DNA from 2 places in the Microbacterium longlingense genome. Region 2 is predicted to be linked to the other one. Evidence: riboswitches for the same ligand, from Rfam matches in the RefSeq annotation. Region 2 holds a riboswitch; the other holds the start of a gene.
The links. A riboswitch is a leader RNA that binds a small molecule or an ion and turns the genes downstream of it on or off. The one in region 2 is predicted to bind glycine.

Region 1 (14,678 bases), on a different contig from region 2:
ACCGCCAGCAGTTCATCGCGGCCGACGGAGAGGCGCGCCAGTCCCGCCCTGATCCGGTTCCCCTCGACGAAGCCGACATCGGCCGCGCCGCTGCAGATCCAGGTCATGACCTCTTCGGAGTTCCCCACCGACAGCGTCACCTGGCCGGGGGTGATCCACCCCGAGATGCGGGGGTCGGCCAACCAGCGGGGGACGAGCTGTTCGGCGATCGTGAGGCTTGCCGCGATGCGCAGCCGTCCGGAGCGCTGCCGGGGGACGTCGGCGATCGTCTGGGCGAGCGTGCGGCTGGCCGCCAGGACGCCGGCGGCCGACTGGGCGACGGCCCGCCCCTCTCGGGTCAGGGTCGTGCCGCCGGCCCCGCGGGAGAGCAGGGGGAAGCCGACGGTCGCCTCGAGCTTCGCCAGGTTGGCGGACACCGTGGGCTGGCTCAGTCGCAGGTGCCGCGCCACCGCCCCGAGCGATCCCTGTGCCTCGAGCTCGACCAGCTGTCGCAGCACCGCGAGGGTGATCCGTGCGTCCAGCTCCGGCGAACCGCTTTCCGGCGTTGCGGGGTCTTCCGGGGATGCGGGGCCTACCGGGGATGCGGGGCCGTGGGGCATAGACGAAGCCTATGCCCCACGGAGGGGTTTGGGCGTTCCGCAGCGCACGGAAAGCCAGCAGGCTGGACCCGTGACGTCGATGATTCTCCCCGCTGTCCGTGCGCACGCGCCCGTCGCCGTGGTGACGCTGGTCTCTGCGCTGGGTATCCTCTGGTTCGCCAGTGCGGTGCCGGTGCTGTCTGCGCTGCTCATCGCGATCGTCGTGGGAGCGGTCCTGGGTAATCTCCGCGTCGTGCCGGCCTCGGCGGCGGGCAGCATCTCGTGGACGTCGAAGAAGTTCCTGCGGCTGGGGATCGTCCTGCTCGGATTCAAGCTGTCGCTGACGAGCCTGATGCAGATCGGCGGGCCGGGGATCGCGGTGCTGCTGATCACCGTGGTCGTGACCTTCCTCGGCACCGTGTGGATCGGGGGTCTGCTGCAGGTTCCGCGCGTGACGCGCATGCTCGTCGCGACCGGGTTCTCGATCTGCGGTGCGTCGGCGGTCGCGGCCATGAGCAGCATCGTCGACCCGGAGGGCAAGGCGGAGGAGGACACGGCCCAGGCCATCGCGCTCGTGACGATCTTCGGGACCATCGCCATGCTGGCCCTGCCTGTGCTCTCGCCGCTGCTCGGGCTGACCGACCTGCAGGCGGGCGTCTGGGTGGGCGCCAGCGTTCACGAGGTCGCGCAGGTCGCTGCCGCCGGCGGCATGATCGGTGCGGCGGCGCTGACGGTCGCCGTCGTCGCCAAGCTCGGGCGCGTGGTGCTGCTGGCGCCGTTGATCATGTCGGTGAGCGCTGCGGAGAGCAGAAGGTCCGGCCGTGATGTGAACGCGAAGCGCCCGCCGTTGATCCCGCTGTTCGTGGCGGGTTTCCTCGCGGCTGTTGTCGTGCGGACGGTGCTGCCGCTCTCGCCCGAGGTCTTGCAGGCGGCCGACCTCGCAGCGAACGTGCTGCTGACCGCCGCCATGCTGGGTCTCGGCTTCGGAGTGAACATCGCCAAGCTCATCGCGACGGGCTGGCGGCCCTTCGCTCTCGGTGCGATCTCGACCCTGGTGGCAATCGGAACGGCGCTCGCGAGCATCGTGCTTCTGGGGCTGTGAGGCGGTCCCGCAGAGACGCGGGTGCGCCATCGCGGTCAGTCTTCTTCGTCAACGAGAGTATTCAGCCGTCCGTGGCAATAGCGCAACGCCGCAGTTTGCAACGCTGACAAGGTCGCTCCGTTCGGGCGACCAGAAATCGATCCGGAGTGTTTGCGTGCTCCGGCGCACCACGGAGTTGGGGGAGACATGAAGAATAAAACGCCAGAGCCATCCACGGTCACACGTCGAACAGTTGTCAAGGGGGCGGCATGGTCGTTGCCGGTCATCGCGGCATCGGTGACCGCGCCGCTCGCAGCGGCGACGACAGGCGGTGAAAACGAGGAGCCATACTGCGCTAACGCGGCAGACTTCCGGGACGCGCGGATCTCGACGGAACCGGTTGACCAGCCGACGATCACAGAGGACTTCGGGCCGGGTACCGCCGTCGGGTACCTCTATGACCCGTCCGACTTTCCGGACATTAAGGTGCGAATGACAGCGTCTTTCACCTACATAGGAAGTCAACCCCTGGATCTCAGAACTTTTGTGATCGAGTCGAGGGGTAGGTGGTTGGACACTGGAGGCGACCCTGATCGGACGTACGGGGACTACACGGCCATCGCGGACACCGTAGAAGTATTGTCACCTGCGGGCCTTGCTGCTGTGAGCCTCAGGGGATGGGGTGGTCCGACAAGCCCCAATCCCAATGCCTTCTTCAGGCTGACGACGGGAAATTCGGATGAGGTCCTTCCGAGCGGCACGACGGTGACTGTCACGTGGCAGGTCAAGAAATCCAGGTCGTTTAGTGGAACTTATACGGCCAGTGACAAGCCAACCGCGATGCTCATCATGTGCAATGATGTTTGCCATCTGGAGGAGCGACCAGATGCCAGCTATAATTGGATAAATTGAATCCCGATATTCATTTAGGGGCGGTATCCGATAACATAAGTCGTGGGTTGCGCCGTGTGGTTCTTGGCATCCTCGGCGTTGCTGACGCATCGCACCTACTACCCACGTGCCCAGCGCACGCGCACGGCGCTCATCCGCCCTGTGCGATCGTTGCTGATCTGTGCTCAGCCCCGTAGCTGGACGATCCGGATCGCATCGCCACCAGCCGGGGGGGGACAACGCCATCGCGGAGTGCGCATCCGGTGCGGTGCGGGCAAGGTAGGAGTCAGGTGATCCCGCAACGCGGCGCGCCGTGTTGCGGGATCACCAACCGGAATCCGGGCGAGCTCTCGCCCCCGAATCTCGAGAATGATGGTGTCCGTCATGCCCAACATGGGGCCCCTGCTCGAGGGGCCACCCCGTCCCACAGCCGATGAGCGACGGCTGCTGGTTTTCGACCCAAGACGAATGCGCCCGGAGGAACTGCGCCGGATGATGGGGAGGGCGGGGTGTTTTTCGAATCTCTGGATCCGGCGGCCACGGTCGCCCGGGTGATGCGTTTCGATCGTTTCGCGATCCTCTCCGTCTCGTGCCCGGGCGGCTCCGCGCTCTGGCGGCCGAGCGCGGATGTGGGAGCGCACCGTTATGTGGTGGTCTTCGTTTCCCGTGGCAACCTGGTTGTCACGGCGGCCGCGCATCGCTATGCCGCTCTCGAGGGGGCGGTGGTCGTGTTCTTCCCGGACGACGAGTTGGTTCGGCTCTCGGCAACCACGCCGGTGGAAGCTCTGGCGTTCAGCTTCGATGCGGACGAAGTCGCTCCGCTGACGCTCTCCGCCGACACCCTGCGCGTCGGTTACCCGGAGTCGGCCATCTTCGCCGCGACCTATTCCGCCCTTCAAGCTACGATCGCGGCAGAACCGGTCTCCGACCCGGCGATAACGTTTGCCGTGAAGGTCATGCTCAACGGCATCGCCCGAGCTCTGATCAAGTCGCTCGTGGTGCCCGCAGACACGATCGTCGAGGCCGTCGCGCGCATCGTGGACGAGCAGCACACGGACCCGGCTTTGGGGCCAGACGGGATCGCCACCCAGCTGCGAGTCTCCAAGAGCACCCTCTTCAAAGCCTTCGCGGGGCAGCCGTACTCGCTCGCCGAGACCCTTCGCCGGCGCCGCGCGGAAACCGCCGCCATGATGATCGCGCGATCACCCGGCATGTCGCTGTCCGAGGCCAGCCGGCATTCCGGGTTCCGGTCGCCCAACACGCTGCGTCGCGCCCTCGACGCCTACGGCTATGAGTGATCCCTTTCCGGGCGACACCGCCCGGAAAGGGATGGTCGGTGCTCGATCCGCCCGAACCCGCATCCCTCAGCACTCCACGACGTTGACGGCGAGGCCGCCCATCGCCGTCTCCTTGTACTTGCTGCTCATATCGCGACCGGTCTCGCGCATCGTCGCGATCACATCGTCCAGGGAGACGCGGTGTGAGCCGTCTCCCCACAGCGCCATCTTTGCGGCGTTCACGGCCTTCGCCGCCGCGATCGCGTTGCGCTCGATGCAGGGGATCTGAACGAGGCCGCCGATGGGATCGCACGTGAGCCCGAGGTTGTGCTCCATCGCGATCTCGGCGGCGTTCTCGACCTGACGGGGCGTGCCGCCCAGCACCTCGGCGAGCCCCGCCGCGGCCATGGACGAGGCAGATCCGACCTCGCCCTGACAGCCGACCTCTGCGCCGGAGATGGACGCGCGCGCCTTGAAGAGCACCCCGACCGCCGCCGCGGTGAGCAGGAAGGGAACCGTCACCGCATCCGCGCCGAGCCGCTGGCCCTGCGGGGTGTAGCGCGTGGCGTAGTGCAGCACCGCGGGGACGATGCCGGCAGCACCGTTCGTCGGGGCCGTGACGACGCGACCCCCCGAGGCGTTCTCCTCGTTGACGGCGAGCGCGACCAGATTCACCCACTCCTGCCAGAGGGCCGGGTCGCTGCCGTCCGGGTCCTGTGCGAGGAGTCGCGCGTGCCACTCCGGCGCGCGCCGGCGCACGCGCAGGCCGCCGGGCAGCACGCCGTCACGACGGACGCTGCGTGCGACGCAGTCCACCATGACGTCGCGGAGGTGGAGGATGCCGCTACGCACGTCCTCCGGGTCGCGCGCTGCGGTCTCGTTGCGGAGCATGACCTCCGAGATCGGAGCATCCAGGCGATCGCAGTGCGCCAGCAGCTCGGCCGCTGTCTCGAACGGGTACGGGGTCGGGGCTGCGGTGGCGGCCGCCTGCGCGGTGTCGCCCTCGCGGGTCACGAATCCTCCGCCGGTGGAGTAGTAGACGGCCTCGTCGAGAACCGTGCCGTCCGCCCGTAGGGCGCGCAACCGCATGCCGTTGCTGTGCCCCGGCAGCTCGGTGAAGGGATCGAGCCGAATGTCGTCCTCTGAGAACGCGATCGTGCGGACTCCGCCCAGGAGCAGCCCCTCGTGATTCTCGAACGCCGCGCGGCGGGACTCGACCTGCGCGGGCAGCACCGTCTCGGGGCGCCACCCCTCCAGGCCGAGCAGCACCGCGGTCAGCGTGCCGTGTCCGCGTCCGGTCGCCGCGAGCGAGCCGTACAGGGCTACCTCGATCGTGTCGGCCTCGTGGGCGTCGATGCGTGCGATGAAGTCGGCGGCAGCCCGCATCGGGCCCACCGTGTGGGAACTGGACGGCCCGATGCCGACGGTGAACAGGTCGAAGACACCGACGTTCATGCGCTCGTCGCCGAGAACGGCGCGAGCCCGGGGTAGAGCGGATGCGCCGCGGCAAGCGCGTCGACGCGGGCGCGCAGCGGGGTGAGGTCGTCGCCGTCCGCGGCGATGAGGGCGCGGGCGATGACGTCTGCGACCTCCTGGAAGGCCGCTTCGCCGAATCCGCGCGTCGCGAGGGCGGGCGTGCCGATGCGCAGGCCACTGGTGACCATCGGGGGCCGGGGGTCGTTCGGAACCGCATTGCGGTTGACGGTGATGCCGACGCTGGCGAGCCTGTCCTCGGCCTGCTGCCCGTCGAGGACGCACGCGCGGAGATCGACGAGCACCAGGTGCACGTCTGTCCCCCCGCCGACCACCGAGATCCCGGCGGCTGCGCAGTCGGGCTCGGTGAGCCGTGCGGCCAGCGCCCTGGCCCCGTCGACCGTGCGGACCTGTCGTTCGCGGAAGTCGTCTGTCGCGGCGACCCCGAGCGCAACCGCCTTGGCCGCGATGACGTGCTCGAGGGGGCCGCCCTGCTGGCCCGGGAAGACAGCGGAGTTGATCTTCTTCGCGATGCCGGGATCGTCGGTCAGGATGAGTCCGCCGCGCGGCCCACCCAGGGTCTTGTGCGTGGTGGTGGTGACCACGTGGGCGTGCGGCACGGGGGAGGGGTGAACCCCGGCCGCCACGAGTCCGGCGAAGTGCGCCATGTCGACGAGCAGGAACGCGCCCACCTCGTCGGCGATCTCGCGGAACGCGGCCACGTCGATGACGCGCGAGTGCGCAGACCAGCCGGCGACGATGAGCTGGGGACGGTGCTCCCTGGCGAGCTCGCGCACCTCGTCGATGTCGATACGGAAGTCGTCTGCACGCAGGTGGTACGGCACCACGCGGTACAGACGCCCGCTGAAGTTGAGCCGCATCCCGTGGGTGAGGTGCCCGCCGTGCGCCAGGTCCAGCCCGAGGATCGTGTCGCCCGCCGTGAGGAGCGCATGCATGGCGGCCGCATTGGCCTGCGCGCCCGAGTGCGGTTGCACGTTCGCGTACGCCGACCCGAAGACGGCCTTTGCCCGCTCGATCGCCAGGGTCTCGACCTCGTCGATGAACTCGCAGCCGCCGTAGTAGCGGCGCCCGGGGTAGCCCTCGGCGTACTTGTTGGTGAGGACGGAGCCCTGTGCCTGCATGACCGCGAGGGGGGCGTGGTTCTCCGACGCGATCATCTCCAGGCCGGTGCGCTGACGTTCGAGCTCACGGTCGATCGCGGATGCGACGGCCGGGTCGAGGAGGGCGAGGGGCGCGGTCAGGGGATCGATCGGGGAAACAGAGTCGATCGTGGAAACAGGGGTGGGTGACATGGCGGAACTCCTGGGTCTGCACGGCGTGCGGATATGGGTGAGTTCCTCCCCCTCTGTCATTGGCCTGAGAGATTTCACGCGAGCGGTTCGCGCTTGCCCCGTCGGCGGGTGCTCGACGCACCGCTTTTCAGAGTGGCCTGATCGTCTCGGTACGGGGGCCTGAGAGATTCCGGAGAGGGGTTGCTCCTACGGCAGCCGGCGATGCGGCGTTCTCCCGAGACGATGCGCGGCCCGGTATTCGGTTGCGCGGCGAGCCTACGCAGGCAGCTCCGACGCTGTCAAGGGAGCCGCCGCAATCCCCGGCGGGTGGTGAGCAGCGGCGTGGACCCTCCCCGGGCGGAGGGGGCGCCGCGACGTGGAGCGGCGAGCACACGGTCCCAGGCCTCGTCGTCCGTGGCGGCGACGCGTCGCGCCGATGTGCAGGAAGGCGAACGTCAGGGCGCGGGACAACCGCGTGTTTCCGCTGAAGAGCGGACGGTTCTGCGCGAGTCGCGAGAACAACGCAGCCGCCTTGCGGTCGATGGCCGGGTACGCCTCGTCGCCGCACATCGATGCTGTGGCCGCGCGAGCGCCGAGAACGGCAGCTTTCGATTGCTTATGCGCCGGCTGAGACATGCGACGACGGTGAGAGCCACCGTGGGCTCGATGCACTCGTTCAGGCCTCTTCGAGGCCGCGGAGTGTTTCTGTGTATCGCCTGGTGACGTCGCCGTCCGATGGTGCACGGGCACGACGTCGTCCGAGTCGAACGCGCGGCCGCTCGTCTCGGCACGGAGTCTGAGAGATTCCGGCGCAGGGCGGCGATCGGTAACGCGGCTGTTACAGGATCGATACAGACACGCAATCGGACACTGTCCATAATGTGTGCAACACAACCGAACACCCTTCGCACCGGCCACCGAGCTCCACGGCGGCGACCGGTCGTCGAACAGCCGTCGGGGAGAGTTCCGCAGCAGCGGACGCCGAAGGGGCAAGTACCCGCAATCTCTCAGGCACCAGGACCCGCGGCTGGGGAACTCTGGAGAGCGGCCCGACGTGGGGCCCGCCGAAGGGGAAGAAGCGTCACAAGCGCGACACTCTCAGGCTCAAGGACAGAGCGGGCAGGCACCTTCGCTGCGCATTCCCGCGTGGCGACCATCTCCGCCTCTGGAGTCCCCATGAATCTGCCTTCTGCCACCATTGTTTCGGACTCGACGGATATTCTCGCCGTCGCCAACTCCCCCGTGCTGTGGATAGCCGTCGTCGGCGTCTTCGGCCTCATCCTCACCCAGACAGTCATCTACTACCTGGCTGTACGCAAGGCCGCTCCTGCGGTCGGCATGAGCCCTCACGACGTACGCCGTTCGTTCCGCGCAGGTGCGGTCGTCTCGATCGGACCGTCGCTGGCGGTCGTCCTCGTCGCGGTCACCCTGCTGAGCGTGTTCGGAACACCCGGCGCGCTCACCCGCATCGGTCTCATCGGATCGGCGGCGTTCGAAGTCGCCGGCGCCGGCATCGTCGCCGATACCCGCGGTGTCGCCCTCGGCGGTGAGGGCTACACGCAGGCCGTGTTCGCCACCGTCCTGCTGTGCCTCGGCATCGCGGGCAGCGGATGGATGATCGTCACTCTTATCGCCACTCCTCTCCTCAAGAGGGGGACAGGCAAGCTTGCCACGAAGACCACCGGACGAGCGGCCACCGCGATGGCCGTGATCCCCGCAGCGGCGCTCATCGGAGCGTTCGCCACCTTCGGGATCCAGCAGCTGACGAGGGGCATCGCTGCCGCGACGGTGGTGACCGCGAGCGCTCTCACGATGCTGATCTGTCTCTGGGTTGCGAAGAAGACCGGCCAGAGCTGGCTCCGCGAGTGGGGCCTCGGTTTTGCGCTCATCGTCGGCATCGTCGTCGGCATAGTCGTCAGCGGCGCAGGCATCGCCTGACCGCGACCCCACTCAGACGAGGACACTCATGACCACGCACACAGCTCCTGAGCAAGACGCAACAGCGGCCTGGTCCGCTTTCGACAAGACGACCTCGCGGTGGGGGAGGATCACGATGATCGGCGCCATGATCGTCGTGATCGCCGGGCCGGGAATCGTCGCATTCCAGCTCGGCGTTCCGCCGTCATGGATCGTGACGGGCGTGCTGGCGATCGCCGCGGCTTTCGGGGTGATCTGGTTCGTCGAGCCGCTGTCGTACTTTCCCATCCTGGGCCCGGCGAGCATGTACCAGGCCTTCATGATCGGCAACATCTCGAACAAGCTGCTCCCCGCGGCGATCGTTGCGCAGTCGAGCATCGACGCCCGGCCGGGCACGAAACGCGGTGAGCTCGCGGCGGCTCTCGCCATCTGCGGCGCGGCGCTGACCCATCTGCTCTCCCTGGCGATCTTCGTGGGAGTCCTCGGCAGCCTCCTGCTCGCGCTGATCCCGCCGGAGATCACCACCAGCGTCCAGACCTTCGTGCTCCCGGCGATCATGGGCGCTGTGATCGTGCAGCTGGTGGCGAGCAACCCGCAACCGCGCACCCTGCTCATCGCTGTTGGCGTGGCGCTCACCGTCACCCTCCTCCTGACCCCGCTCATCCCGGTGCTCGCGCCGTTCGGCATCGCGATCGCGGTCATCCTGACCATCTTGCTGGCGCTCTTCCTCCCCGGCGGCGCGAAGACGACAACCGAGAAAGACAACCCCCAGCCGGCCGCATGAGGCCGGCACGGAAAGAAAGGCAGGGACGATGACAACGACATCTGTCGAAGACGCGAGTTCGGTCGCGCAGCTGGCCCCGCTCGTCGATGAGCTCAGTCCGCGATTCACTCGTCTCAGTGACGAGATCTGGGATGACCCGGAGCTGCGGTGGGAGGAACACCGTTCCGTCGCGCGCCAGATCGCCGCCGCGCGGGAGTTCGGCGCGCGCATCACGGAGCACGTGGGCGGAGTGCCCACCGCGTTCTCCGCCGAGTGGGGCTCCGGCGGTCCGGTGATCGCCTTCCTCGGCGAGTACGACGCGCTTGCCGGGCTCAGTCAGGCGGCCGGGGCGGCCGCGCCAGCACCAGACCCTGGCAGCACGTCCAGCGCCGGTCATGGCTGCGGCCACAATCTGCTGGGTGCTGGTTCGCTGCTGGCCGCGGTTGCCGTGGCCCGCCACCTCGAGTCGACCGGCGTTGCGGGGACCGTGCGGTACTACGGCTGCCCGGCCGAGGAAGGTGCCGCCGGCAAGACGTTCATGGTGATCGGTGATGCCTTCGCGGATGTCGACGCCGCCATCACATGGCATCCGATGGATGCCATGTCGACCGAGCAGTGGCTGAGCCTCGCTTACACGCAGGCATACTTCCGCTTCCGCGGCGTCCCCTCGCACGCCGGTGCGGCCCCGCAGCATGGGCGCAGCGCGCTCGATGCTGCGGAGCTGATGAACATCGGGGTCAACTTCCTCCGCGAGCACATGGAGGACACCGACCGCATCCACTACGCCTTCACCGACGCCGGAGGTCCGTCGGCGAACGTCGTCCAGCCCACCGCGGAGCTCTACTACATCGTTCGTTCTGCCCGCGTGGCCACGATGCGCACGCTGTTCGACCGGGTCACGCGTATCGCCGAGGGGGCGGCGCTCATGACTGATACCCAGCTGGAGGTCGTCTTCGACGGGGCGTGCGCCGAGCTGCTGCCCAACCGCGTTCTTGAGATCGCCCTCTACCAGAACGTCCGGGAGCTCGGCGGCGTTCCCTTCGATGACGCGGATCAGGTGCATGCGCGTGCACTGCAGGCGGCACTTCCGCAGGAGTCCGTCGATGCTGCTCGTCGCAAGCTGGGGGTGGGGGACGATGCACCCGCGCTCTTCGACGGGGTGAGCCCGCTGAACGACCCGGAGCGCCGGCATCAGATGACCGGGTCCACCGACGTGGGCGACGTCAGCTGGGTGGTGCCCACCGTGCAGATCATCGGTGGCACGCACGCCGTCGGGACCCCGCCGCACACGTGGCAGTTCGTCGCCCAGGGTAAGAGCCCCGCCGCGCACAAGGGCATGGTCCACGCGGCCACCGCGATGGCGGCGACGGCGACAGACCTGTTCACCGACTCCGAGCTCCTCGCCGCCGCCCGAGCCGAGTTCGCGTCGGTGATCGCCGAGACCCCGTACGATTGCCCGATTCCCGCCGGCGTGGTTCCTCCGCCGCTGCGCCCCGGCTACGCACCCGCGTGACCGGCCCGGATTCCCGACGCTGATCCTCTCGGCCGGACCCGCTGCGTGCGGCCGAGAGAATCCGGACGACGACACGGGCCCGGTTTGGCATGATGCCGATCTAAGATCGGCGTCGTGTACGCGAACTCCCCGGATGCCGACGCTCAGAAGCAGGACGAGCTGCGCGCGCGGCGAGTGGGCAACGACGACCCGCGTGTGCTGCGCACGCGGCGCCTCCTCGTGGAGGCCTACCGGGCGCTCGTCGACGAGAGCCCCCGGGGGCGGGTGACGGTGACGGCGGTGGTGCGGCGTGCCGGGGTCACCCGGTCCTCCTTCTACGCTCACTTCTCCGGGATGAGTGATCTCGCCATCATCGCGCTCGCCGAAGTCATCGAGATGGCGGGATCGCTCGCGCGATCCGCGGTGCGCGATGGCGACTCGAAACGTGCCGTCAATGAGAATGCCTTCCGGGAGATGATCACCTTCATCGCGGATCGCCGTGACGTGTACGGCGAGCTGCTCGCCCATGACCGAGACTTTCTCCGCGCTCTCGAAGACGCCCTCGCTGTCACGGCGTTGCGTGCGCTGCGGGCCAGGGACAACCTGGAAGGCGACCCGGAGCTGACCGCGCGTTACACCGCGGCCGGCATGGCCGGAGTGATCTCCTGGTGGTTGCGGGAGGAGCCTCACCGGCCTGCGGCCGAGCTGGCCCGTGACCTCGTCGCCGCGAGCCCGGTCGACTTTCGGGGGTGAGGTTGCGGGGCGTCCCGCCGGGTTCCGCGGTCAGGCGTCCGCGTCTCGGCGGGCTCCCTTCCCGAGAATGATGTCGATGAAGGCTGCCGCCGCCGGGCTGGGGTGGAACGTGCTCCACGCGAGATACTCCGAACGCGAGGGCCCGTCGCTGATCGGGATGCGGGCGAGCGAGGGGTTGTGCGGCGCGTATCGCGAGGGAAGCAGGGCCACGGCCAGGTTCTGGCGGATCAGGTCGATCGTGAGCCCGGTGGCCATGGACTCGAACGCCACCTCCCGATGGATGCCGGCCGCGGCGAACGCGAGATCGCTCTCGGCGCGTGCCGGTGTGCCGGCGGGGAAATCGGCGAACGTCTCCTGAGCCAGGTCGTGCAGGGTCACCTCGGCATGGCGGGCGAGCGCGTGCTCCTGGCTGACGATGGCGACGAGCCGGTCCGAACCCAGGTGGTGGGACGTCACCCCGCGCGGCTTGCGGTTCTCCGGGAGGCCGAGCAGGGCGACGTCGACGTCGCCGCGGCCGATCGCTTGCTCGAGCTCATCGCTGCCCGCCACCTGCAGGGCGATGTGCACGTTCGGGTGGGCTTGGCGGAAGGCCTTGAGTGCCCCCGACACATCGACGGCCGTGACCGTGGGAATGACGCCCACGCTCAGGCGGCCCCGGATCAGTCCGGCCGCCGCCGCCGCATCGGCAGCGGCGCGGTCGACGGCTTTCAGCGCCGCCCGCGCATGATCGAGGAACGCCACTCCGGCGGGCGACAGCTCGACGCGGCGACTGGTGCGGTTGAACAGGGCGACCCCGAGCTCGTCCTCCAGGCTCTTGATCTGATGGCTCAGCCCGGACTGCGCGACATAGCAGCGGGCAGCGGCGCGCGTGAAATTGCCCTCTTCGGCGACCGCGACGACATAGCGAAGCTGCTGCAGGTCCATGCATCAATCATCCTCGGTGATGAGTGTGAGCACAACCATGTGTTGGACGTATGAATGCCGCACTTTCAGAATGGTGTCAACACCCGGTGCTCTCCGATGAGACGCACCCCCAGCGGCCCCGGCGGCCCAGACGACAGATGGGATCAACGATGATCAGGCACGTCTTTATGTGGCAGGCGGCAGAGCCGCGCGACACGCAGAACATCCTCGACCTTCTCTCCCAGCTCTCTGAGCGTCTTCCGATGATCCGCAGCTGGGAGCTCGGGGGTCACGTCGGCGAGCCGAACGACAACGGCGACCCGTGGGACGGCGTGCTCATCACCGACTTCGCGACCTGGGAGGACCTGGAGGCCTACTCCACCGACCCCTTCCACGAGGAGATCGTGCAGCAGCTCCTCCCCCGCGTCCGCAGCCGGGCCGTCGTGGACTTCGTCCGGGCGGAGGCCTGACGTGCGCGCGGACATCCGGATCGGGGAGAGCCCGTTCGGTCCCGACGACGAGCTCGGTGCGCTCAACCTGCTCGCCCGCACGTCGCCCGCGGAGATCCTGGCCAGGGTCGATGGCTCGCGGACGTACGACCTCAGCGTCGACTACTTCGTCGGCATGCCCAGCTTCCAGGCAGCGGGTGACCCCTCGTACCAGATCTTCATGAGCCACACCCCGGACGGCACCGTCGTCGACAACCTGAACGGCGCGGGGGAGCAGGTCAACCGGCACGTCTGCTACTCGGGCGACGTGGTCTTCCTCTACACGCACACCGGGACCCACATCGACGCCCTCAACCACTTCGGTGTCGACGGCCGCATCTACAACGGTTTCAGCGTGCAGGACAACCTCGGCAGCCGGAACTGGACCAAGGGCGGCGTGGATGTCATCCCCCCGATCATCGCCCGCGCCGTCATGCTCGACATCGCCAAGCTCAAGGGGGTGACGTGCCTCGAGGACTCCTATGCGATCACCGTCGCCGATATTCAGCAGGAGCTCGCGCGCACCGGCCTGAGCATCGGCGAAGGCGACGTCGTCTTCGTCCGCACCGGTCGGATGGCGTTCTGGCCGGACGGATCGCGAACGCTCGGTAACCCTCCGGGACTCGGTCTCGATGCTGCGCGGTGGCTCACAGCACAGGGGATCAGCGTCATCGGCGCCGATCAGGAGTGCGTCGAGGTCGGGCCGAGCCAGCACGAGGACAACTGGCTCCCCGGTCACTGTCACTTCCTCGCCGAGGCGGGCGTGCCGATGATCGAGCTGCTCAACCTCGAGGAGCTCTCCGCCGATGACGTGAACGAGTTCTGCGTCATGGCCGCGCCGATCCGGCTGAAGGGTGCCACCGGCGCCCCCATCCGACCGGTCGCCCTGCCGCTGCGCTGACCCGTCGCGCCGGCGCCAGGGCGGCGCCGGCGCGACGCACCACAGGGGGTGCCGCTCATTCGGCCCCACCCGCATTCGTGTCACCTGTTCCCCTCCCCTCACCTGTTCCACGTTTCAAAGGAGAAGCCCATGGAACCCCGAGATACCGACGACGACCAGATGGGCCGATGGTCGTTGTTCATGGCGTTCTACGGCATCGCCAGCGCCATGTTCATGCTCTATATCGGCGCGGCGATGGCCGTCGCGTTCGGCACCAGGGACGCCCTCATCGGGCTCGCGCTGACGATCGTCGTCTACAGCCTGATCAACCGGGTGCTCGCCCGGCATTCCATCACCAACCGCGCGACCGTGGCCCGGTTCTCCCGCACCATCCTCGGCAACGCCGGCACCGTGATCGCCGCGGTGATCCTCGCGTTGACGGCGATCTACTACGCCGTCTTCGAGGGCGAGATCGTCGTGCACGCCTTCCAGACCGCGTTCGGCGGCGAGAAGTGGGTCTGGAGCCTGGTCGTCGTGGGCTACTCCACCCCGCTCGTCCTCGGGGGCGTGCGTCGTTTCCTCGACAAGCTCAACGGGTGGCTGCTGCCGCTCTATCTGATCGGCCTCGTCGTGATGGTCGTCTGGGCCGGGGTGCAACACGGGTTCACCGGCAACTGGCTCACCCACGATGTTCCCGCGCTGCCCCTCGCTGCGGGCGGCCCGGGCTGGCTGGCGACATTCTCGGCGTACCTCGGTGTCTGGGTCCTGATGATGTACGTGATGGACTACGCAGCGCTCGGCAAGCGGGCGGACATCTCCTTCCACTCCCGGTACACCTTCACCTGGCCCTTCTGGATCCTCACCTACGGCGTCAACGCGCTCGTCGGCAT
Region 2 (14,678 bases):
AGCCGGACGCCCACCACCAGCTGCAGCACGAAACCGATGACGAAGGTGGGGACCGAGATCAGCAGCAGGCTCACCACGAGCGCGGTGGCGTCGAACAGCTTGCCCTTCCGCAGCCCGGCGATCAGGCCGACGACGATGCCGGCGATGGCCTCCATCGCCAGGGCCAGCAGCGCGAGGCGCAGGGTGATCGGGAACGCCCTGGCCATCACGTCGATGACCGGCTGCCCGGAGAAGGTGGTGCCCCAGTCGCCGCGCAGCAGCCCGCCGATGTACAGGGCGTACTGCACCAGCAAGGGCTTGTCGAGGTTGTACTGGGCGCGGATCGCATCGATCGCCGCCTGCGACGGCTGGCGGTCGCCGAACAGGGCAGCGATCGGGTCGCCCGGAAGGGCGAACACCATGAAGTAGATGAGGAAGGTCGCCCCGAAGAAGACGGGGATCAGCTGCAGGAGCCGCCGACCGAGATACCAGAGCATTGATGCTCCTCAGAAGTCACACGTAGAGGGAACACGGCCCTGGCGGACCGGTGCCCGGGGCGCTCACGCGCCTCGGGCACCGGTCCGCCAGACCATCAGGTCAGGCTACTAGCCCTTGGTGATCTGGGAGTAGAGCGGGACGGAATCCCAGCCGAACACCACGTTGTCGACATCCGCCGACCACACGCCGACCGCGTTGGCGTACCACAGCGGAATAGCCGGGAGGTCCTTGAGCAGGATCTCCTGCGCCTCGCGGTAGAGCGCGGTGGCGTCGCCGGTGGACTCGGCCGCAGCGGCATCGGTGAGCTTGCCGTCGAACTCGGCGCTGGTGTAGTTCTCGTAGTTCGAGCTGCCGTTGGTGGAGTACAGCGGCGAGAGGAAGTTCTCCATCGACGGGAAGTCGCCCTGCCAGCCGGCGCGGGTGCCACCGGTCAGACGGTCGTTGACGCGGTCATCGAGCGCCGCGGCGAAGGTCGGGTAGGGCTTGCCCTCCGCCTTGATCCCGAGGGTGTTCGCGATCTGGTTGGCCACGGCGTCGACCCAGGCCTGGTGTCCGCCATCGGAGTTGTACGCGATGGTGAAGGTGTCGGTGTAGGGCTGGATGGCGTCGGCCTTGGCCCACAGCTCCTTCGCCTTCTCCGGGTTGTACTCCAGCACGTCCGCGCCCGCGAGCGAGTCGGTCCAGCCGGCGACCACCGGGGAGGTGAAGTCGGTGGCAGGGGTGCGGGTGCCGTCGAAGATCGCGCTCGTGATCTCCTCGCGGTTGATCGACATCGAGATCGCAGCGCGGCGCAGCTCGCCCTCTTCACCCGCGGCGAAGGCCGGCAGGTAGTAGGGGATGTTGAAGCCCTGGAAGATGGCTGCCGGCTGGTTCACCGCGCGGCCGTCGAACTCGGTCTCGTAGGTCTTGAACGCCGTGTCTGGCACGGTGTCGAGAACGTCGAGGTTGTTGCTCTGCGCGTCGGCGTAGGCTGCGTTGAGGTCGCTGTAGAAGACGAACTTCACGCCGCCGTTGACCGGGGTGCGGTTGCCCTTGTAGTCCGGGTTGGTGACCAGCGAAGCGCTGATCTCGTGCTCCCAGGCGCCCTCGCCGTCGAGCATGTAGGGGCCGTTGCCGATCGGGTTCTCGCCGAACGCCTCGATGTCGTCGAACGCGACGGAGGGCAGCGGCATGTACGCGGTGTAGCCCAGGCGGATCGGGAAGCTCGCGTCGGCGTTCTTCAGCTTGACGGTGAAGGTCTTGTCGTCGACGACCGTGAGGCCGGTCGGAGCGGTGGAGCCGTCGTCGCTCGCACCCTCGACGATGTCGAACCAGTAGGCGCCGTTGGGGTCCTCTGCCGCGTGCGTCCAGGTGTCGACGAAGGTCTTCGCGGTGATCTCCTCACCGTTGGTGAACTTCCAGCCGTCCTTGAGCGTGATCGTCCAGGTGGTGGCGTCGTCGCTCTCGATGGACTCCGCGACCTCGTTCTCCACGTCGCCCTCGGCGGTGTAGCTCACCAGACCCGCGTACATCGCGGTCAGGATCTTGCCGCCACCGGTCTCGGTGGTCGCGTAGGTGATCAGCGGGTTCTGCGGCTCGGAGCCGTTCGTGGTGATGATGGCCGTGCTGGTCGCAGCCTCGCCGCCCTCTTCGGCGGGAGCCTTGTCATCGCTGTCGGCCGCGCAGCCGGCGAGCGTCAGCGACACGGCGGACGCCAGCGCGATAGCGCCCAGTCCCCAACGTCGTCTCGACATGTTCATTCCTCTCGATCAGTGGAAATGCACGGCGTGCGTACCGGTTCAGCACGTACGCCACCGAATGACGATACGCACGTTCCGGGTTCTCTTGCGCAGGGTCCGAGCAAAACGTTATCGGCGGGTGATAATTCGCCGATCAGACAAGTATGCGCCATCCTGAGCCGATCCCGGAGCGGGACGCGGTGCCGGGTGCTGCGGAAGCGGGTCCCCCGATTCGACGATCAGGCGAGGGCGACGTAGAGAAGCGCCGCCGCTGTCCACACCAGGATCGCTCCGAGCACGACCAGGGCGCGCACGTCCCAGCTGCGCACGACCGGGGCATCCGAGCTGGGAGCATGCTCCCAGCTCTCGACGATCTCCGCGTAAGCGCGTCCGCCCGGCGTCTTCAGCTGGGCGGGATCCTTCGCTGCGGCGGCTCGGCGGCCGCCGATCGGCGCTTCGAACGCCGTCAGCCGGGTGCCGTCGTCGAGCGTGAACTCCAGCTGCCACCGCAGGCGGATATCCGTGATCCGCGCCCACGGGATGACGGTGCGTCGCAGGAGGTTCTGCACGGTGAGGGTGTCGCGGGAACTGGCGACGAAGGACACGAAGCTCAGCTCGTAGGCGCACCACAGCACCAGCAGCACCCAGGGCGCGAGGAGGAGCGCCTGCACCCATCCGGCGCGCACCACGGCGTCGATGAGGAAGAACGCCGCGACGACGGCCGTTCCGACGAAGATCACCGTGCTCTGCACGGAGCGGTAGACACGGGTCTCATCGGCAGCGGGCATGGGGCTCCTCACGGGGGTCGGGGGTCCCTCGACCGTACCGCGCGGGGACGCGTGCCGCCGACCTCGGCGGCACGACACGTCACGGCGGTCTGGTACGCGCGACCACCGTGACGTGTCGTGATCCGCTCAGCGCTCCGCGGCGACGACCTCCTGCGCGAACGCCTCGATCGGCGGACAGGCGCACACCAGGTTCCGATCGCCGTAGGCCTGATCGATGCGACGCACCGGCGGCCAGTACTTCGCGGAGACGAGCGAGGCGACCGGGAACGCGGCCTCCTCGCGCGTGTAGGCGTGGTCCCACTCCCCGCGGATGACAGCGGCCGCCGTATGCGGTGCGCCCACCAGCGGGTTGTCATCGGCCGGCCAGCGGCCGGCCGCGACGGCATCGGCCTCCGCCTTGATCTGGATCATGGCCTCGATGAAGCGCTCGATCTCGGCGAGGTTCTCCGACTCGGTCGGCTCGACCATGAGCGTCCCCGCCACCGGGAACGACATCGTCGGGGAGTGGAATCCGTAGTCGATGAGACGCTTGGCGACGTCGTCGACCGAGATGCCGGTGGCCTCCTTGAGCGGCCGCACATCGAGGATGCACTCGTGGGCGACGAGGCCGCCCTCGCCCGTGTAGAGCACCGGGTAGTGCTCCCCCAGGCGTCGAGCGACGTAGTTCGCCGAGAGCACCGCGGAGGCCGTCGCCCGGCTGAGACCGGCCGTGCCCATCATCCGCATGTACGCCCAGGAGATGGCCAGCACCCCGGCCGACCCGTAGGGCGCCGCCGAGACCGGACCGCCCGCGAAGACGAACCCGCCGGCGTGCTCGGCCCGCTGCGCCTGCGCGTGGCCGGGCAGGAAGGGCGCCAGGTGCGCCTTCGCCGCCACCGGCCCGATGCCGGGGCCGCCGCCGCCATGCGGGATCGCGAACGTCTTGTGGAGGTTGAGGTGCGAGACGTCGCCGCCCAGCTCGCCCAGTCGCGCGTAGCCGATCAGCGCGTTGAAGTTGGCACCGTCGACATAGACCTGACCACCGGCGTCATGCACTGCCCGGGTGATGTCGAGCACGTCCTGCTCGTACACGCCGTGGGTCGAGGGGTAGGTGATCATCAGCGCCGCAAGATCGTCGGCATGCTCGGACACCTTCGCGCGCAGGTCGTCGAGATCGACGTTGCCCCCGTCATCGCACGCCACGACGACCACGCGCATACCCGCGAGGACCGCAGACGCGGCGTTCGTGCCGTGCGCAGACGACGGGATCAGACACACGTCACGCTCGGCCTGCCCGTTCGCACGGTGATAGCCGCGGATGGCCAGCAGTCCGGCGAGCTCGCCCTGCGAGCCCGCGTTGGGCTGCAGCGAGACGGCGTCGTAGCCGGTGACCTCGGCGAGCCACGACTCGAGCTGATCGATGAGCGTGAGGTAGCCCTGCACGTCCTCGGCCGGCGCGAACGGGTGGATCCGAGAGAACTCCGGCCAGGTGATCGCCGCCATCTCGGTCGCCGCGTTGAGCTTCATCGTGCACGAGCCCAGCGGGATCATGCCACGATCGAGCGCATAGTCGCGGTCGGCGAGACGCTTGAGGTAGCGCATCATCGCGGTCTCGGAGCGATGGCTGCTGAACACCGGGTGGGTGAGGTACGCGTCCGTGCGATGCAGCGCAGCGGGGACCGCCGCGATCGGCGCGACGTCGCGGAACGCGATGCCGGAGCCGAACGACTCCCCCGCCACCTCCACCCCGAAGGCCGCGGCGACCGCGGCGAGGTCGGCGGCGGTCGTGGTCTCGTCGGCGGAGACGCCCACCGTGCCCTCGTCCACCAGACGCAGCAGGTAGCCGGCGTCCTTCGCCCGCGCCACCACGGCAGCGGCATCGACGCCGGTGACCTGCACCGTGTCGAAGAACGCGTCTGTCACCAGTTCCCGGCCGGCGCCGCGGAGCACGGCGGCGAGCGCCTCAGCCTTCTGCGCGGTCTCGGTCGCGATCCGGCGAATGCCGTCCGGGCCGTGGTACACCGCGTACATCGATGCCATGACGGCCAGGAGCACCTGCGCCGTGCAGATGTTCGATGTGGCCTTCTCCCGCCGGATGTGCTGCTCCCTCGTCTGCAGGGCCAGCCGGTAACCGGGGTAGCCCGCAGCATCCTGGGAGACGCCGACGAGACGGCCGGGAAGCTGGCGCTCGAGCCCGGCGCGCACCGCCATATAGCCCGCATGCGGGCCGCCGAAGCCGAGCGGCACGCCGAATCGCTGCGTCGTGCCCACCGCGATGTCCGCGCCGAGCGAGCCGGGCGAGGCCAGCAGCGCGAGCGAGAGCAGGTCGGCGGCGACCACGGCCTGACCACCGGCGACGTGCACCGCGTCGATCACGCCGGACGGGTCCCACACCCGGCCGGAGGCACCCGGATACTGGATGACCGCTCCGAAGATCCCGTCGGGGAGCACGCCGCCCCCGGCGAAGTCGACCTCGACGACCTCGATCCCGAGCACCTCGGCCCGGGAAGCCAGCAGGGCCTTGGTCTGGGGCAGGGCGTCTGCGTCGACCGCGAAGACGTCGCCGCCGCCGCGGACCGCGCGCCGCGCGACCAGCATCGCCTCGACCACGGCGGTGGCCTCGTCGAGCATGGACGCGTTCGCGGTGGCGAGGCCGGTGAGGTCGGTCACCATCGTCTGGAAGTTGATGAGCGCCTCCAGGCGCCCCTGCGAGATCTCCGGCTGATACGGCGTGTACGCGGTGTACCACGAGGGGTTCTCGAGCACGTTGCGGCTGATCACCGACGGGGTCAGGGTGTCGTAATAGCCCAGACCGATCATCGCGCGGCGCACCGTGTTCTGCGCGGCGAGGCCGCGCAGCTCCGCGAGCGCCTCCGCCTCCGTCGCCGCGGCGGGGATCGCACTGTCGGCAACGGCGGCGGCATGGATCGACGCGGGAACGGCCGCCTGCACGAGCGCATCGAGCGTCTCGTAGCCGAGCGCGTCGAGCATCGTGCGCTCGGCAGCCGCATCCACGCCGATATGGCGGTCGGCGAACAGATCGCCTCGGGTGTTGTCCTCGGCCACCGCCGATCAGCCCTCGGTGTGGGCGACGTACGCGTCGCGGCTGAGGAGACCGTCCAGAGCGCCCGCTGCGACGCGGACCTTCAGGAGCCAGCCGCCGTCGAACGATGCCGAGTTGACCAGCGACGGATCGGCGACGACATCGTCGTTGATCTCGACGACCTCGCCGGATACCGGCGCGTAGAGCTCGGCGACCGACTTGGTCGACTCGATCTCTCCGACGACGGTGTTCGCCGCGATCGCGGTACCCACCGCCGGCAGCTCGACGAAGACGACGTCGCCCAGCTGCTCAGCGGCGTAGTCGGTGACGCCGATGGTCGCCACATCGCCCTCGAGGGCGACCCACTCGTGCTCTTCGCTGTAACGGAGCGTGTTCAGATCGGTCATTTCGTCCTCCGGTAGAAAGGCAGGTCGGTGACGGTCGCGGGGATCTTGGTGCCGCGCACGTCGAGGAACAGGTCGGCGTCGGCCGCCTGCGGGTCGATGAAGGCCATCGCGATCGGGTGGCCGAGGGTGGGGCTGAGCGCACCACTGGTGATCTCGCCGACGACAGCGCCGTCGGCGTCGGTGACCGCGTAGCCCGCGCGGCCGGCGCGACGTCCCTCGGCGGTGAGACCGACGAGCACGCGCGCGCCCTCGGCGGGCTCGATGCCGTCCTTGCCGACGAAACGCTCCTTGGCGGCCACCACCACGCGCCCGAGACCGGCCTGCGCCGGCACGATGTCGAGGGAGAGCTCATGGCCGTACAGGGGCATCCCCGCCTCGAGGCGCAGCGTGTCGCGAGCAGCCAGCCCGCACGGCACGAGACCGTGCGCGGCACCGGCCGCGACGACGGCATCCCACAGCGCCGGCGCCTGCGCAGCGGGCACCAGCAGCTCGAATCCGTCCTCGCCGGTGTACCCGGTGCGCGCGATCAGCAGCGGCTCTCCCGAGAACAGGCCGTCGGCCCAGGCGTAGTACTTCTGCTCGGACCACGGCACCGAGACCGCGGAGATGCCCGCGGTCTCGGCGACGATCTGCTCGGCCGCGGGGCCCTGCACGGCCAGGAGCGCGTAGTCGTCGCTGACGTCGACGACCTCGACGGCGAAATCGGCGGCGCGCTCGTGCAGTGCCTCGGCGACCGCGGCGCGGTTGCCGGCGTTGGAGATGATGAGGAAGCGCTCGTCGGCGAGCCGGTAGACGATGACGTCGTCGATGATGCCGCGGGGCTCGGCGAGCAGCAGCGAGTACTTCGCCTTGCCCACGGACATCGCGGACAGCCGCCCGGCCAGGGCGTTGTCGAGGTAGGCGGCAGCGTCGGCTCCCTCGACCGTGAACTCGGCCATATGCGAGATGTCGAACAGGCCGGCGCTCTCGCGCACCGCATGGTGCTCGGCGAGATCGGAGGTGTAGCGCACCGGCATCTGCCAGCCCCCGAAATCGGTGAAGGATGCCCCGAGCGCCTCGTGGCGCTCCCTCAGGGGCGTATAGCGGGGTTGGGTCATGAGCTCTCCCTCGTCGGATATCGGCATCCGACCGGATGACCGGATGCCGGAGAACTCCCCCTCTGTCATGGGCCTGAGAGCTTCGCACGGGCGCGGGGCCCGGCTTTCACCGTCGGCACGACGCCGGAGACGACGTCGTTTTTCAGAGCGGCCGGGTGCGAGCGGTACGCGTACCTGAGAGATTGGCGGGGAGGCTTGCTCCTTCGGTGCCCGGCCTGTTTCACCGGGGCTCTCCCGCACACACCATGCGGCCTGTCTTCACTTGTTCCCCTAGGGTACCGCGCCACGGGTCCGGCCCGATACGCCTGATCGGGCGGTGCGCGGACCGGCCGAGTGGGCCCGCTCCGGGGGGGGGGGCACACTCCCCCACTCAGGCAGATCCCGCCAGCCCAGCCGCGCACCGCCGCAACGGCGGGTCCGCGGGATTTGCGCGCACGATTCTGCCGGAGTTCGGCACGGCGCCGGATCCCGGCTCAACCGCGCGGGTTCGAGAGCCGCGGGTCACCGAGAACGAAGACCGCGTCGGAACCGGTGAGCGTGACGTCGATCGTGAGGCGGAGCACGCCGTCGACGTTGAGCGCGTCGATGGTCACCGGCTGCCCCAGCGCGAGGTCGGACGCCGAGAACAACGACCGGCCGTCCTCGGCCCGGATGTCGATCGCCGCTCGCGCGTCGCTCGAGGCGAGATCGGACACGCCGGCGACCGCGTCGAACTGCGCATACCCGCGCCCGAGGTTGTACGACACCGAGACCGGCCCGGCGCTCCAGGTCGGTTCGATGACGATCGCCTGGGTGTACTGCCGACCGTCGACCTCAGCAGGTTCCACCCGGACGCGGGTCTGGTCACCGCGCTCGACGGGATCCATGTCGGCGAGATACGTCGCCGCATCCCGACGGGCCACGTCGAGCGTCACCACCGCCTCATTGAGCGCCCCCGGCTCCGGGCGCTGCGCCACGACCGTCCCGTCCGCGGCGCCCTGCTCGGCGACTTCACGCTCCGCCACCTCGAACCCGGCCTCACGCAGGGCCTTCTTGGCCGCACTGACCGGCTGTCCGACGACATCCGGCACCTCGATGCTCCCCGTCGAGATCGTCAACACCACGAGCTCGCCGACCGCCGACCCGGCGGCAGGGTCCTGCGCGAGCACGACGCCGGCGACTCCCGCGTCGCGCCGCTGCTGGAGCGAGATCGCCGCGTTCGGAGCCGCGCCGAGGATCATCGCCCGCGCCTCTTCCTCGGTGACGCCGACGACGGAGGGCATCAGCGCCCGCTCGGCGTCGCTCCCCGCCGCTCCGCCGGGAGCATCCGCCGGCGGCGGTCCCGGCGGAGCGCAGCCCGCCAAGAGCGCCGTGGCAACCAGGACGGCTGCGATTGCGGAGCGCGAGGTGCTTTTCATGGTTCCCCCCGATGCGGTCGCCGTCTCCCTGTCGACGACGACCTCTGTGTGATGGCTCGTGTTTCTCGTCCGCTATGTCTTCCTGACGGTGACCGCGATGGCCGGCGAGTCGCAGTCCGCCCCGGCTGCAGGCAGCGCGCGCAGCGTGAAAGCTCCCGATCCGTCCGCCATCTCGACGACGACACGCACCGGGGTGATCCCCTCCACGGTGCGCTGCGAGCCTCCGCTTTCCACGAGGACCGCACGGCCGGCACCGGCGTGATCATCCAGGCCGAACCAGAGCTCGACGGCGGGCGGAGCGTCCGGCAGCACCACATCGACCCCGATGGCGTCGCCGGGGCATCCCTCCGCAGCGATCCGATAGCTGGGCCGGGCAGCCGGCGCCCCGCCGACCAGGAGCGTCTCGATCTGCGGCTCCGGGTCCAGCCGCAGCTCGCCGCGGGATGTCGCGGCAACCGATGGTCCGCCCTGCTTTCCGGAGGGCTCCGGGCTCCCGGTGCCGCCGGGCCAGAGCACGAGAACCAGAAGCAGGACCGCCCCCGCGACCACTGCTGTGGCCACCGCACGGACCCAGCGGACCGCGCCATCCCGGCCGGATTTGCGGGCCGTCCTGTCCGGACCGCGGCGGCGCAGCACGGAGAAGGCCCACTGGAGCAGGAACGTCAGCGCGGCGACGAGCAGCGCCAGCCGCACGCTTCCCACCACACCGCTGAAATAGTCGACGATTCTTCCCGGCATCTTTCCCCCCGGCGCGGCGAGCCCGGTACGCACGCGCAGCCATAGCGTACTCGCCGCGCCGCGGTCCTTTCCGAAGTCAGGCAGAAACGGCGCCGCGCGGCTGCTCCGGCCCGCCGCGCCGCCGACGGCGCGGTTCTGCCTGAGTTCGGCAAGGCCGAACCCCGAGCAGTCTGCACGAGCGGAGGGCGGCTTGCACTTCGAGTCATGCTGACACTAAGATCGCCGCAGGAGGTTAGGGTCATGACGACACGAAGTGGGGCCGAACACCGCGATGCCATCCGCGTCGCCGTATCGACCGTGATCATCACCCTGCGTCGCGACAGCGACGGGCGCGCCCGCCTGTGCCTTCCTCTGGTGCGCCGCACCCGCGACCCGCACCGCGACCAGTGGGCGCTGCCCGGCGGATGGCTCGCCACCGCCGAGAGCCTGGAGGACGCCGCCTCCCGCACGCTCGCCGAGACGACCGGCCTCGCCCCCAGCTATCTCGAACAGCTGTATGCGTTCGGTGCCGTCGATCGCTCCCCCACCCGCGTCGTGTCGATCGTGTACTGGGCGCTCCTGCGCGCCGACGAGGTCGACGCCCAGAGCGCCGCCTACCGTGCCACCGGTCTCGCCCCCGAGAACGTGCACTGGTTCGACGCCGACGACCTCCCCGCCCTCGCCTTCGACCACAACCAGATCGTCGAATATGCGCTGTGGCGGCTGCGCAACAAAGTCGGCTACAGCCGCATCGCGCACGGCTTCCTCCCCGAGGAGTTCACCCTGTCCGACCTCCGCGAGGCCTACGAGACGATCCTCGGACGCCCCCTGGATCCCGCGAACTTCCGCCGTCAGGTGGAGGCCGCTGGCCACCTTCTGCCCACGGAGAGGTTCCGCACCGGATCGCACAGACCGGCGCGCCTCTACCGCTACAACACCGCCGTGGAGCTCGCCGAGCGCGGCCCGCTGGCCCCCGAGGAGACGAGAACGCCATGACTCCTGCATCCCTGCCCACCCCTGCCCTGCGCGACCCGTCGGTCGACCATCTCATCCACCGGATCGTCGACGGCGACCCCGGCCCCGCCGACGACGGCGTCTGCAGCACCGACCTCGCCGTCGGCCCCTGGGACTTCGACACCCGCCCCGGATACGGCCCCGGCTCGTCGATGGGCGATGTCATCCCCACCGGCGCTCCCCGCCAGGGCGAGCTGCCCGCCTCCTACCGCGACGCTGCGGAAGAGGAGCTCGACGCCCGGATACGCGCCGCGAAGGAGATCCTCGGCGACCGCGTCGTCGTGCTCGGCCACTTCTATCAGCGCGAGGAGGTCGTCCGTCACGCCGACGCCGTCGGCGACTCGTTCCAGCTCGCCAATGCCGCCCTCGAATACCCCGATGCGGAGGCGATCGTCTTCTGCGGCGTGCACTTCATGGCCGAGACCGCTGATCTTCTCTCCCGCCCGGAGCAGGCGGTGATCCTGCCGAACCTCGCCGCCGGATGCTCGATGGCCGACATGGCCTCGATCGACGAGGTCGAGGAGTGCTGGGAGCAGCTCGAGGACGTGCTCGGGCCGCTCGACGAACCGGACTCCGAAGGTCTCGTTCCGGTGGTGCCGGTGACCTACATGAACTCCTCCGCGGCGATCAAGGGGTTCGTCGGCCGTCACGGCGGGATCGTCTGCACCTCGTCCAACGCACAGACCGTGCTCGACTGGGCGTTCGCGCGCGGCCGCCGTGTGCTGTTCTTCCCCGACCAGCACCTGGGCCGCAACACCGCCAAGGCGATGGGCGTGCCGCTGGAGCAGATGCCGATGTGGAATCCCCGTCGTCCCCTGGGCGGCTCAACGGCGGCGGACCTGCAGGACTCCCGGGTCATCCTGTGGCACGGGTTCTGCTCGGTGCACCGCCGTTTCACGGTCGCCCAGATCGATCGCGCCAGGGTCGAGCATCCGGGTGTCCGCGTGATCGTGCACCCCGAGTGCCCGATGGAGGTCGTCGACGCGGCCGACGAGGCGGGTTCGACCGACTACATCCGCCGGGCGATCGACGGGGCGACCGAGCCCGCCGTCTTCGCGGTGGGCACGGAGATCAACCTCGTCCGGCGCCTGGCTGCGCAGTACCCGCAGCACGAGGTGTTCTGTCTCGATCCGGTGGTCTGCCCCTGCTCGACGATGTACCGCATTCACCCCGGCTACCTCGCGTGGGTGCTCGAAGAGCTCGTCGCGGGGCGGGTCCAGAACCGCATCCGCGTGTCGGACGATGTGGCTGTCCCCGCCCGGCGTGCGCTCGAGCGGATGCTCGTGGCCAAGCCGCCCGTGCCCGCACCCGCCGAGCAGGAAGCCCGATGAGCGCGCACGTGCTCGTGGTGGGCAGCGGCATCGCCGGGCTCACCGCTGCCCTGCACGCTCTCGGTCACGGCTGCCGGGTCACGGTCGTCACCAAAGACGTCCTCGACCACGCCAACACGCGCTTCGCGCAGGGCGGTATCGCGGTGGTGTCCTTCGACGACGACCGGCTCGACGACCATGTGCACGACACGCTGGTCGCGGGGGCCTGGCTCAACGATGCGGAGGCGGTGCGGACCCTTGTCGCCGATGGTCCTGGCCGGGTGCGCGAGCTCATCGAGCTCGGCGTCGACTTCGACCGCGATGAGAACGGCGTCTTTCACCGCGGCCTCGAGGCCGCGCACTCCTACCCGCGGATCCTGCACGCCGGCGGCGACGCCACCGGGAGCGAGATCGAGCATGCCCTCGTGCAGCGGCTGCGCGCCAGCGAGGCGCGCGTGGTCGAACATGCCTTCCTCCTCGATCTCGTGGTCGAGGCCGGTCGTGTCACCGGTGCCGAGCTGCTGATCGGCGACGCGCCGGGTGTGACCGGGCATCGTGAGACGGTCCGCGCCGACGCCGTCGTGATCGCCACGGGCGGTGCCGGCGAGCTGTACGCCCACACCACCAATCCCCCCGTCGCGACCGGCGACGGCATCGCCGCCGCGATCCGCGCAGGCGCTGCGGTGAGCGATCTGGAGTTCTTCCAGTTCCACCCCACGATCGTCGCCGCCGGAGAAGCCTTCCTGGTCTCCGAGGCCGTCCGCGGCGAGCGCGCCGTGCTCATCGACGAGACCGGCCGGCGCTTCGCGTTCGATGCCCACCCCGACGGTGAGCTCGCTCCGCGCGACATCGTGGCCAGGGCGATCGCCGATCGGATGGCGGCCCAGGACGGGCGCCCGGTGTTCCTCGACGCGCGCGGACTGCGCGCCACGGCCGCGGAGCGCAGAGCATTCCTGGCGGAACGCTTCCCGACGATCGACGCCGCCCTGCGCGAGCGCGGGATCGACTGGGCCTCCGAGCCGGTGCCGGTCACCCCCGCAGCGCACTATCTGATGGGGGGTGTGGTGACGGACCTCGACGGCCGCACGACGCTTCCCGGGCTCTACGCGGTCGGCGAGGTCGCGCGCACCGGGGTGCACGGCGCCAATCGTCTGGCGAGCAACTCGCTCCTCGAGGGGGCGGTGTTCGGTGCGCGTGCCGGCGCGGCGGTCCTCGCCGACCTCACTGGTCCGGACGAGTGGAACCCGCCAGGAGCCGTACCCGGACCACTGCCGTCTGTCGCCCCCGATGCCGCCGCTGAGCCGTTCACCCGCGGGGCCCTGCAAGAGCTCATGTGGTCGGATGCCGGCCTCGTCCGCGACGAAGCCGGACTCGCCAGGGCGGCCCGCACGATCGCGGCATGGCGCGCCCGCGCGCGCACGCCGGTGACCGAACGAGACCACGAGGACGAGAACCTGCTCCTCGTCGCCGCGCACGCGGTCTCCGCCGCCCGCGCCCGCCGAGAGTCGGTGGGCGCGCACTACCGCAGCGACTATCCCCCGCTGGCCGCTGTCGACCACCCCGCCGCAGACGCCGTGATCGGAGCCGCCTGATGCTCACCCCTGCCACCATCGACCGCGTCGTCGCCGCCGCTCTTGAGGAGGACGCCCCCTGGGGCGATGCCACCAGTGCCGCCCTGATTCCGGCGGATGCCCGCGCGCAGGCCGACCTCGTCGCGCGGGAGGAGGGGGTGTTCTCGGGGGGCGCGGTCTTCGCCGCAGCGTTCCGGCTGACCGATCCGGCCGTGGAGGTCATCCTCCCCGTGGCCGACGGCACCCGGTTCCTCCCCGGGGACGTGCTCGCCACGGTCTCCGGCTCGGCGCGCAGCGTGCTGACCGCCGAGCGCGTGGGGCTGAACTTCTGCCAGCGCATGTGCGGGATCGCCACGCTCACCGCGGCCTACGTCGCCGCGGTGACCGGCACGGGAGCGCGCATCGTCGACACCCGCAAGACGACCCCGGGCCTGCGCGCCTTCGAGCGGCATGCGGTGGCCAGCGGCGGGGGCGGCAACCACCGGTTCTCGCTGTCCGACGCCGTGATGGCCAAGGACAACCACCTGGGCGTGCTCACCCGGCGCGGGGCCGATCTCGCCACGGCGCTGCGGGCGGCCGTCGACACCCTGCCGCACACGATGCACGTGGTCGTGGAGGTCGACCGGCTGGATCAGATCGAGGCCGTCATCGCCGGGGGCGCCGACACCGTGCTGCTGGACAACTTCTCCCTCGACGACCTCCGCATCGCGGTGGCCCAGATCGGCGACCGCGCCGTGTGCGAGGCCTCCGGCGGCGTCACGATGGAAACGGTGCGCGCGATCGCCGAGACCGGCGTCGGCGTGATCTCGGTCGGCGCGCTCACCCACTCCGCCCGTGCCCTGGATCTGGGGCTCGACCTGCACGTCGGCTGAGTCCATGCTCTATCTCGACAACGCCGCGACCACGCCGGTCCGGCCCGAAGCGCTCGAGGCGATGATGCCGTTCCTCCGCGGCGTCTTCGGCAACCCGTCGAGTCATCACACCATCGGCGAGGCTGCGGCGGCGGCCCTCGACGACGCCCGCGCACGCGTCGCGGCGATGCTCGGAATGCGGCGGGGCGACGTGGTCTTCACCGCCGGCGGCACCGAGGCCAACAACCTCGCGCTCAAGGGCATCCTGCTCGGCGCCATCGGCTCGGGGTCGCCGCGGCGCGGGCTCGT

Region 1: another riboswitch for glycine. It lies ahead of AC3RXY_RS11700 (DUF5058 family protein); the one in region 2 lies ahead of gcvT (glycine cleavage system aminomethyltransferase GcvT).

What each region holds. Positions count from the first base shown of each region.
Region 1 covers NZ_JBYRJA020000007.1:125,186-139,863, reverse strand. Annotated here, with positions in the region: gene AC3RXY_RS11730 (LysR family transcriptional regulator) at 1-599, opposite strand, end outside; gene AC3RXY_RS11725 (YeiH family protein) at 679-1,680, shown strand; gene AC3RXY_RS11720 (hypothetical protein) at 1,867-2,571, shown strand; gene AC3RXY_RS11715 (hypothetical protein) at 3,060-3,848, shown strand; gene AC3RXY_RS11710 (L-serine ammonia-lyase) at 3,915-5,282, opposite strand; gene glyA (serine hydroxymethyltransferase) at 5,279-6,613, opposite strand; glycine riboswitch at 6,657-6,750, opposite strand; glycine riboswitch at 6,751-6,840, opposite strand; glycine riboswitch at 7,538-7,625, shown strand; gene AC3RXY_RS11700 (DUF5058 family protein) at 7,769-8,530, shown strand; gene AC3RXY_RS11695 (hypothetical protein) at 8,559-9,293, shown strand; gene AC3RXY_RS11690 (amidohydrolase) at 9,322-10,785, shown strand; gene AC3RXY_RS11685 (TetR/AcrR family transcriptional regulator) at 10,900-11,517, shown strand; gene AC3RXY_RS11680 (LysR family transcriptional regulator) at 11,548-12,441, opposite strand; gene AC3RXY_RS11675 (Dabb family protein) at 12,591-12,890, shown strand; gene AC3RXY_RS11670 (cyclase family protein) at 12,892-13,809, shown strand; gene AC3RXY_RS11665 (purine-cytosine permease family protein) at 13,939-14,678, shown strand, end outside.
Region 2 covers NZ_JBYRJA020000006.1:64,753-79,430, reverse strand. Annotated here, with positions in the region: gene AC3RXY_RS10135 (ABC transporter permease) at 1-476, opposite strand, end outside; gene AC3RXY_RS10130 (peptide ABC transporter substrate-binding protein) at 585-2,210, opposite strand; gene AC3RXY_RS10125 (PH domain-containing protein) at 2,435-2,983, opposite strand; gene gcvP (aminomethyl-transferring glycine dehydrogenase) at 3,110-5,953, opposite strand; gene gcvH (glycine cleavage system protein GcvH) at 6,035-6,412, opposite strand; gene gcvT (glycine cleavage system aminomethyltransferase GcvT) at 6,409-7,509, opposite strand; glycine riboswitch at 7,562-7,661, opposite strand; glycine riboswitch at 7,662-7,756, opposite strand; gene AC3RXY_RS10105 (PASTA domain-containing protein) at 7,983-8,771, opposite strand; gene AC3RXY_RS10100 (hypothetical protein) at 8,979-9,677, opposite strand; gene AC3RXY_RS10095 (NUDIX hydrolase) at 9,885-10,619, shown strand; gene nadA (quinolinate synthase NadA) at 10,616-11,968, shown strand; gene nadB (L-aspartate oxidase) at 11,965-13,539, shown strand; gene nadC (carboxylating nicotinate-nucleotide diphosphorylase) at 13,539-14,390, shown strand; gene AC3RXY_RS10075 (cysteine desulfurase family protein) at 14,395-14,678, shown strand, end outside.